One region of the Paenibacillus sp. FSL k6-2145 genome, then DNA from elsewhere that is predicted to be linked to it. Evidence: riboswitches for the same ligand, from Rfam matches in the RefSeq annotation. Region 1 holds a riboswitch; each other region holds the start of a gene.

Region 1 (3,286 bases):
ACCATCAGACCAATCACAACAAAATAGCTGTATTTCCAGTTAAGCTCTGGCATATTCGTAAAGTTCATGCCGTATATACCGGTAATGACCGTCAGCGGCATGAAGACCGTGGTAATGGCGGTAAATACACGCATGATCTCATTCGCCCGGTTCGCAATACTGGATTGGTAGGCTTCTCGCAAGTTGCCCATCAGGTCGCGATAAGTCTCAAAGGTTTCAGATATTTTTACAGCATTCTCATAGATGTCACTGAAATACTTTTGCAGTTGATCATCAATGAGACGCAGATCTTTTTTGTTCAGGGTGTTAATGACCTCTTTCTGAGGTCCGAGCACTTTCTTGAGCCACAGAATCTCACTGCGTAGCCCGATAATTTCATTCAGATGTGACTTTTTGGTGTGCATCAGAATGTCTTCCTCAAGCTTCTCAATCCGTGCTTCAATTCGGTCACCTACGGTGAAATAATTATCAACGATCAAGTCAACCAGCAAATACAACAGACGATCCGGTGTGCTGATTTCCTGTTCCCACAGGATTGGTTTCAGTGTGCGCAATTCGCTGACCTTTTGCTTCGTAACACTAATAATGAAATGTCTGCCGAGGAATAAGTTCACCGCACGTAGAAATATCTCTTCATCATCGAAACGGATGCTATTAATCACAATAAAATAATGGTTCTCATAAATTTCAATCTTCGGACGTTGTTCTTCGTCACTAAGACAGTCTTCCACAGCCAGATCATGCATCAAGAACAGCGGCTGAAGTACCGCCAAATCGTCTACGTCTGCATCAATCCAGTAAAACCCTTCCGCTGGTGGAGTCAGCGCCTGCTGAATGTCGTCCACCGGAATAAATACACCGTTGTTTACCAACCGGATTTTCATCGTTAATCTACTCCTTCTGCACCCGCCAACTTGGCGGATATTATCATTATGGGCGCAAAAAGAACAAATCAGCCGGTCGGCAGCGGAGCCTGGAGATCAGGGCTGCGTTCACTATATAATCAAACGGAAGTCACGTCCCGCTGCCGGCATGCTGATGTCAATTCTCTATGCAGTTTGTCGGAATTCGGCTGCCAGTCAGGCCTCGGGTCGCCATCCATTTAATATGTCACCTCTCACATAAGGGTTTATAACACCTTGTTTAGTATACCGCTGGTACAAGGTGCTTTCAAGCGCAAAAATGTGTCTATTTCGCGCCCTGAGGCAGTGTATGACAACGGATGATGAACGGTTCCGATCTGGGAAGCAGACATCGAACTGCATCTTGACGTGAGGGCATTAATGTAATAAAGTAGACGGTGAACCATATTTAATTACAATCTAATACAGCGAAATCTTATCAAGAGTAGGTGGAGGGACTGGCCCGATGAAACCCGGCAACCGGCGGTATACCGCACGGTGCTAATTCTTGCAGCGACTAAGTGTCAAGTGGCACTGTTGTAACTGAGAGATGAGAGAGGCGCATATCTTTTTTACATATGACCTTTCTCGAAATCCGAGGAAGGTCTTTGTTATATGCCCCGACTTCTCAGCAGTGATTTTCGCTAAGGAACTTGAGGTTGTTTGTAACGTTGGATGAAAGAGCAATTCAATGTTTTTACAAGCTCAAGGCAGTCTATACCTGTATTGATGTGAAGACATCAAGCCAGGGGTGGCTGCATCTATCTATGCAAAAGGAGGAGTTAGACTTACTATGCCAATCAAAATACCCGATACTCTACCAGCAAAAGAAGTACTTGAAGGAGAGAATATCTTCGTCATGGATGAAACTTCTGCATATCAGCAGGATATTCGTCCACTCCGTATCGCTATATTAAACCTGATGCCCACAAAGGAAACGACCGAAACACAATTGCTTCGTCTGGTGGGAAACACGCCTATTCAGGTAGATGTTGTTCTCGTACATCCCAAATCCCATACGTCGAAGAATACGTCTCAGGAGTATTTGGATCTGTTCTATAAAACCTTTGATGAGATTGAGCACCGCCGTTTCGATGGAATGATTATTACGGGTGCTCCGGTGGAACAGATGGATTTCGAAGACGTGAACTATTGGAATGAAATCCAAGAGATCTTTGAATGGACTAAAACCAATGTGACTTCAACCCTCCACATATGTTGGGCTTCCCAGGCAGGTTTATACCATCATTTTGACGTACCTAAGGTTGCACTGGATGAAAAGTGTTTTGGCGTTTTCCCGCATACCATCAATAAACCACATGTTCCGTTGTTGCGTGGATTCGATGAAGTATTCAACGTTCCACATTCCCGTCATACGGAAGTGAGACGCGAAGATATTGAAAAGAATGAGAATTTAGAGATTTTGGCTGAATCCGAGGAAGCGGGGATCTTCCTGGTTGCTACCAAAGACGGCAAACAGATTTTTGCCACAGGACATGCCGAGTATGACCCGTTCTCATTAAAGTGGGAGTATGACCGGGATGCAGCCAAAGGGTTGGATATCGCATTGCCTAGACATTATTATCCGAATGATGATCCTTCCCGTGTGCCACCGGCTACTTGGCGCGCTCATGCCAACTTATTATTCTCTAACTGGCTCAATTACTATGTGTATCAAGAAACACCTTACGATATTGGCCCGCAAATCTAATCGAGATTACAGGAGGATGCAGCAATGGAAGACAACAACAAGTTGAAAATCGAAAGCCGCTTAGCACAAATTGGGTCCATCAATGAACCGGTAACAGGCGCCATTAACTTTCCGATCTATCAATCCACTGCGTTTCGCCACCCGAAGCTTGGACAAAGCACGGGGTTTGATTATATTCGTACGACTAATCCAACCCGTAAAGTATTGGAAGAAGCGGCCGCAGCGCTGGAGTCTGGTGATGCAGGGTTTGCCTGTAGCTCGGGAATGGCCGCGCTGCAAACGATTTTTGCCATGTTTGGTCAAGGGGATCATCTGATTGTATCGCTGGATCTGTATGGTGGAACCTATCGTCTGCTGGAACGTATTCTGTCCCGTTTCGGCGTAACGGCAAGTTATGTGGACACGAATGACCTTGCAGCACTGGAGAAGGTTCGTCAGCCGAATACAAAAGCTGTATTTATTGAGACACCAACCAATCCACTGATGATGATCACCGATGTGGAAGCCGTTGCTTCCTGGGCGAAAAGTTACAACCTGTTGACTATTGTTGACAACACGTTGCTGACTCCATTTTTCCAACGTCCGATTGAACTGGGTGCCGATATCATCATTCATAGCGCTACCAAATATCTGGGCGGACACAATGATGTGTTGGCCGGACTAATTATTACCA
Region 2 (3,286 bases), 2.9 Mb from region 1:
TTACTGCGCTTCGGTGGGTATTCGTGACTTGTTTCGTTCCAAAAAAATCAAAGGCATCATGTACGGCCTGCTTCCGTTCATTTATCTGACAGCAATGATGCCCAAAACCGTGGATGATACCTTCAAACTAGGAGATATGCTGGGCAATGTGTCCGTATTTTTGTTTGGCATTTTACCTCTGGTACTACTGTTGTTAAGTCTGATTCGCAAAAAAGGAGGCAAGCATGCATGATTACATTCCGTATGTTGTTACGCTTAGCCACTGTATTATGCATTCTCTTAACGATATCCGGATGTTGGAGCAGTCGGGAGATAGAGGATCTAAGTGTCTACGTCGGTCTTGGGATCGATATCGGCAAAGAGACGGAATTTGAGAAAGACATTGCTAATCAGGGAGGAGCGTATTCCAAGCAGAACAATTTGACGGCCACGGTACAGATTGCTCCCGGTAATTCCAGCAGTCAAAAGAGCCAACAATCCGGTTCGCCTTCTTCTGGTAAAACGTCCTATTCCAATGAACAGCTTACCGGAGATTCCTTGCTGCAAATCTTTCGTCAGTTTGCACTGAGGCGAGATCACCCGCTCATCGGACATCATCTGAAGGTCATCGTTGTGTCCAAGGATATTGCCAAAAAGTATGGTCTGGATCAGTTGCTGGATTTTGTACTTCGGGATAACGATATTCGCCCTAACTGTCTGGTGTTGATTAGCCATCATCGCGCTGTTGATGTACTGACTTCAGATGATCCTTCCCGGATTCCAGCATTTTATCTTACAGGCATTACCGGTAATTCGTACTTGTCCAATAAAATCCTGGACCCCGTTCTACTCTCCAAATTAGATGCACAAATGCAATCTGGTTCCAGCTTCTTGCTCCAAAATGTACTGAACTCCAATGGAGAGGACAAATTCTCCGGTGCCAGTATCTTTGATGGGAAAACGACCAAATTCATCGGGGAACTCAGCCAAACGGATCTAGAAGGGCTATCGTGGATCAGACCTAAAGAAAAAGGAGGCATCTTGAAGACATACAATAAAGCGGGATTCACCGTGGTATATGAAATGAAAAAGAAAAAAACAAAAATAATTCCAAAAGTGGTTGGCGATGATATTTCATTCCATGTGAAGACTGAATCCGAAGGTTGGTTGATGGAGGATTGGCGTGCTCCCGAGGAAGAGGAAAAAGGTGCTTATCTCAGAGAATTGGAAAAAGAATTTGCTGAACTGGCCGAACAACAGATTCGACAGGTGTTATACAAACTTCAGCATACCTATAAAGTAGATGTTGCGGATTTTCGGGATAGCTTGCGTATCAAAGAACCCAAAACATGGAAAAAAGTCAAAGACGATTGGGATAAAATTTTTAGCACCGTGCCGATCACGTATGAGGTAAAGACCACCATCACCAATCCGGGGTCTTCCACCGAATAGCGAGGTGTGCCATTTATTATTTAAATGTTGACACATTCATGATAGATCGCTATATTTATAAAAAATCATTTTCTTATCCAGAGAGGTGGAGGGACTGGCCCTTAGAAACCTCAGCAACAGATCTGAAGGATACTGTGCTAATTCCAGCGGGTGAAAGCCTGATAGATAGGAGCGTTTGTTTTTATTTGTCAGTAACGGCGCACTCTTTAGGCAGAGTGGGTCTTTTTTGTTTTTTCTGGATGAAGAAGTAGGGGAGCAGCAGGTATGGAGAACAACAACGACAAAGGGCATTTTCAGCGGAAAATGCAGGCACGGCATGTGGTCATGCTCTCTCTAGGAGGAGTCATTGGAACGGGATTATTCCTCAGCTCAGGTTACACCATTCAGCAAGCGGGACCACTGGGAACCATTCTGTCCTATCTGATCGGAGCCATTGTTGTATATCTGGTGATGCTCTGTCTTGGTGAACTGTCTGTTCATATGCCAGAGACGGGAGCATTTCATAGTTATGCAGCCAAATATATCGGACCGGCAACAGGCTACACGGTGGCTTGGTTATACTGGTTAACCTGGACTGTTGCGCTTGGCTCCGAATTCACAGCCGCCGGATTGCTGATGCAGCGCTGGTTCCCATCGGTCAACGTATGGATATGGAGTGCGCTCTTTGCACTGATGATCTTTCTGTTCAACGCTTTAACAGTGAAATTATTTGCGGAATCCGAGTTCTGGTTCTCATCTGTAAAAGTAGTGACTATCGTAATCTTCATTATTATCGGTGGCGCAGCCATGTTTGGTATCATTCCCATGGCGGATTCTGAACCGGCTCCATTTCTATCAAATATTACCGCATCCGGGTGGTTCCCTCATGGGGCTACAGCGATATTGATGACTATGCTTGCTGTAAACTTTGCCTTCTCAGGCACCGAGTTAATCGGCATTGCCGCCGGTGAGACGGAGAATCCGGAAAAGACGATACCAAAGGCTATTCATACAACGCTGTGGCGTTTGGTTATTTTCTTCATCGGAACGATTGTTATCTTGTCGGCCTTGCTGCCCATGTCGGATGCCAGTGTACTGGAAAGTCCGTTTGTAGCGGTAATGGAGCGGGTGGGAGTACCCTATGCAGCAGACATTATGAACTTTGTTATTCTAACGGCGATTCTCTCTGCTGCCAATTCGGGCCTATATGCATCTTCACGGATGCTCTGGTCTCTGGCTGATAAAAAAACAATCTCTCCGTGGTTTGCCAAACTGACCAAACGCGGGGTACCGCTGAATGCACTTCTGATCAGTATGGTGGGTGGTGCACTAGCTTTGCTGTCCAGCATCATTGCACCAGGTACCGTGTATATTACTCTGGTCTCCATCTCAGGTCTGGCTGTCGTTGCGGTATGGATGAGCATCAGTGCCTCCCAATACATGTTCCGCAGACAATATATCCGGGAAGGACATGCGGTCAAAGATCTGGTCTACCGCACACCACTGTATCCGGTGGTACCAATTGTTTCATTTATATTATGCCTGGCTTCATGCATAGGTATTGCCTTTGACCCGACACAGCGAATTGCGCTGTATTGTGGGGTTCCGTTTATCGCAGTATGTTACGCTGCTTATTATCTGACAGAACGTGTGAATAAGAAAAGAGGACAAGTACATGACGCAAGCACAACAGACTAACCCCATAGAACAGATCCTGCGTGAACATCCGGTCATGATTCTGGATGGAGCGCTGGCAACGGAACTTGAACAGCATGGATGTGATCTCGATGATCCACTATGGTCTGCTCGTGTGTTGCTTGAGAATCCGGATGTTATTGTTCAGGTCCATGCAGATTATTTTCGAGCAGGAGCCGAC
Region 3 (3,286 bases), 3.2 Mb from region 1:
TGATCGTTATACCAGCAAGCAGTCCAGGCAGTGCCTCAGGCAGTAACACTCGTCTTACAATCTGTCCGGTCGATGCCCCCATCGACTGTGCCGCTTCAATGACACCCCGATCGACTTCACGCATTGTTGTCTCTACCAGTCGAGCGAAGTAAGGAGCTGCCGAAATAACCAAAGGTGGTATAACACCAAGCACCCCTGTAGCTGTACCGACGAGCGAACGAGTGAATGGAATAATAGCAACAATCAATATGATAAATGGGATCGATCGCAAAATATTAACAATCAGGGACAGTATAATGTACACCACCCGTGATTTGGTTGAAGCAGATCGGGCTGTCATGAACAGCAGCACCCCGAGCGGTAAACCAAAGATTACGGTAAACAAGCCTGATGCACCCAATATTTGCAGTGTCTCAATGGAAGCTTTACCAACCTCTTCCCAGCGAACTGTTGAAAAATCCATCTAACGAAGCACCTCCACATCAAGTCCCTCAGCGGTTAATTCTGATATCGTCCGATCAATCGCAATGGAATCACCCTCGAACCGAACGGTCAGCTGTCCATAAGGAACCTGTTTGATCGTTGAGATTGTACCTTGCAGGATGGCAAAATCCACGCCTGTCTTACGTACCGTTCTAGACAAAATCGCTTCATAGGTTTTGTTACCCAGAAAGGATATCTTCACAAGTTTGGAAGCAACACCTGCCTGCAATTCAACGCCTGCATTTGCCAGAGCGGTCTCTTCCAGAGCAAGTCCAGCTTCATGGTCACGCATCATGAAGTCCCGTGTAATGGCATGTTGTGGCTTCAGGAACACTTCTGTTACAGGTCCTTGCTCCACAATCCCTCCTTGATGAATGACAGCCACTTTGTCACAGATGTTCTGAATGACATGCATCTCATGTGTAATCAGCACAATCGTGAGGTTGTACTTTTCGTTAATGTCGAGCAGTAACTTCAGGATTGAATTTGTCGTCTGCGGATCAAGTGCTGAAGTAGCCTCATCACAGAGAAGTACATTCGGATCACTCGCAAGTGCTCTCGCAATCCCTACACGTTGTTTCTGTCCACCCGATAATTGAGCTGGATATTTGTTGCTATGGTGCTCCAGACCAACCAGATTGAGCATTTCCTTCACTTTGCGATCAATGGCTTCCTTGGGTGTATTCACAAGTTTTAGTGGAAAAGCTACATTGTCATATACCGTTGCCGAGGATAACAGATTAAAGTGTTGGAAAATCATCCCGATCTTGCGTCTCTGTTGCTGCAATTCGGTTTTGCTCAGTTCAGTCAGGTTGATCCCATCAACCCATACTTCCCCCTCCGTAGGGCGTTCCAACAAATTAATACAGCGAATCAATGTACTTTTGCCCGCTCCGGAATGGCCAATCACGCCGTAGATTTCACCCTTTTGGATGCTCAAATTCAGCTCGGATAACGCTGTTGTAGATTTTTTCCCTTTGCCGTACGTTTTCGTTAAACCTTTTAATTCAATCAATCGCACTTGCCCCTTTCCAACCACCTACATGTATCTTTACCCGATCTAAAGGAAAACTCCCCTTAAAGTACAAAAAAGAGCCCTTTGCAGATACAAAGAGGGCTCTTCACGTGAAAGATTATACCTTCTCATCTGCCAAAATCGTGCTTTGCACCATTTTGTAGGAATTAGCACCTAACATCTATAACGAATGATACATCCATCATGTCGTTACAAATCGGTTGCCGGGCTTCATCGGGCCTGTCCCTCCGCCGCTCTCGATAAGAAATATGTTGTTGTAGGATTTTATAAGTTCATGTAGTTCATGCTTTATAATGTGAACGTAACTTTTGAAATATCAATTCATTCTTTGTCACTGTAACATTCTAATTGAAACTCAGTATATTCCAAGTATTCCGATTTGTCAAAGGGAATTATTTCTTTTCCATATATTATTGATATAACTATAAGAGGCTGTTAACGTTTCACAGACCATATCCACGCCCTGACGCATTTCCTGTACATGCTGATTCAGATCCTCCAACTTCACTTTACCTTGCAAGGTCTGGTGTAACTGCCACAGGTCATCGTGCATTTCGGAGTTCATGTAGTGAATTTCCATATTACGACGTTTGCGCAGCTTGCTCATCGGCTCCCGATAAGAGTCCTTGATCTGAATCAATCGCAATGCAAGATCATGATGCTCCCTCGCATAATCGAACTGCCTTAACACAGTAAAATAGGAAAAATGCGCTTTGGTATTTGAAGTATTCAGTTGGAATATTTCATTTAAGACGGTGCCAACTTTATCCAGAATGGCAAAGCAGCGAATGAAGCCATCTTTGTAGAAATACACATACCGAGCATACTCGGCTTTTTCAGCCGGCGTCATATCATCCGTTGAACCTGCAACCACCTTTTTGCGAAAATGAGCAGCAGCGAAGCAGCTTTGCTCCAGTTCATCCAGTGAGGAGATGAGCCCCTGGGTCCACACATACAGTTTCCGATAGTCATGCGTGGGATCATGGTCCACATGCATTTGGCGCTGAAATAGCTCAAGCGTATGCGCCATTGCGTCCATCGCTGCCTTTAATTTACCTTCATTGATACGCGGTTTTTCCCCCAGCAACGTTCGCAGCATATCTAACCTCCTCTTTTCCAAATCAACAAGATTTCATCACCGTTAACACATCATCCATTCCGTGTAATTGCTGCTTGCCATAGGTTGCCCTGATCCACCTGACATCAAACAAAGTCCACCTGTCCAATGATGTACATCACTGGATGGTGGACTTTTATTTAGCCCAATTCCTTTTAAAAAATGAATGAATCTATATCTTAGATCCGATTAACCGGACGATGCAGCTTGTACACCAGGAAACTCATATACGTTAAGACTCCGAACAATATGGCGATATCCAGCATATGTGCGAGAGCTACGAACATGTATACTTCCGGACGATTCATTGTCACCATCATGAAAATACCAATCACGACTTGCATCAGGATGAGAATAACGGATACTACGCCAAGGGTGCGCATTTCCTTGTTGTCCGGATGATTACGGTAAGCGAAGTGACCCAGAATTGCAATAACAATCACAAGCGACGCAGCTGCTGCACGGTGAGCAAAAGCAACCGCTACCCCACCCGAAAGCTCAGGAATAATCTGCCCGTTACAGAGCGGGAATCCGGAACATCCGCCGGCAGAATCCGTGTGACTCACAAAGGCACCCGTGTATACCACGAGATATGTGTAAATGGTGGAGAACCAGACCAGATTCCTGAATTTTTTGCTAACCCGAGGGTA

The links. Region 1 has a riboswitch for S-adenosylmethionine ahead of metA (homoserine O-succinyltransferase). Riboswitches for the same ligand answer to the same signal wherever they lie in the genome.
Region 2: another riboswitch for S-adenosylmethionine. It lies ahead of mmuP (S-methylmethionine permease); the one in region 1 lies ahead of metA (homoserine O-succinyltransferase).
Region 3: another riboswitch for S-adenosylmethionine. It lies ahead of NZ043_RS03895 (methionine ABC transporter ATP-binding protein); the one in region 1 lies ahead of metA (homoserine O-succinyltransferase).

The regions. Positions count from the first base shown of each region.
Region 1 is NZ_CP150267.1:4,086,732-4,090,017, forward strand. Features, by position in the region: gene corA (magnesium/cobalt transporter CorA) at 1-884, opposite strand, end outside; SAM riboswitch class I at 1,336-1,459, shown strand; gene metA (homoserine O-succinyltransferase) at 1,696-2,613, shown strand; gene NZ043_RS18265 (PLP-dependent transferase) at 2,638-3,286, shown strand, end outside.
Region 2 is NZ_CP150267.1:1,158,999-1,162,284, reverse strand. Features, by position in the region: gene NZ043_RS05270 (spore germination protein) at 1-232, shown strand, start outside; gene NZ043_RS05265 (Ger(x)C family spore germination protein) at 229-1,431, shown strand; SAM riboswitch class I at 1,502-1,603, shown strand; gene mmuP (S-methylmethionine permease) at 1,696-3,108, shown strand; partial or broken gene mmuM (homocysteine S-methyltransferase) at 3,107-3,286, shown strand, end outside.
Region 3 is NZ_CP150267.1:882,041-885,326, forward strand. Features, by position in the region: gene NZ043_RS03890 (methionine ABC transporter permease) at 1-463, opposite strand, end outside; gene NZ043_RS03895 (methionine ABC transporter ATP-binding protein) at 464-1,498, opposite strand; SAM riboswitch class I at 1,624-1,765, opposite strand; gene NZ043_RS03900 (Cthe_2314 family HEPN domain-containing protein) at 1,902-2,618, opposite strand; gene NZ043_RS03905 (heme A synthase) at 2,816-3,286, opposite strand, start outside.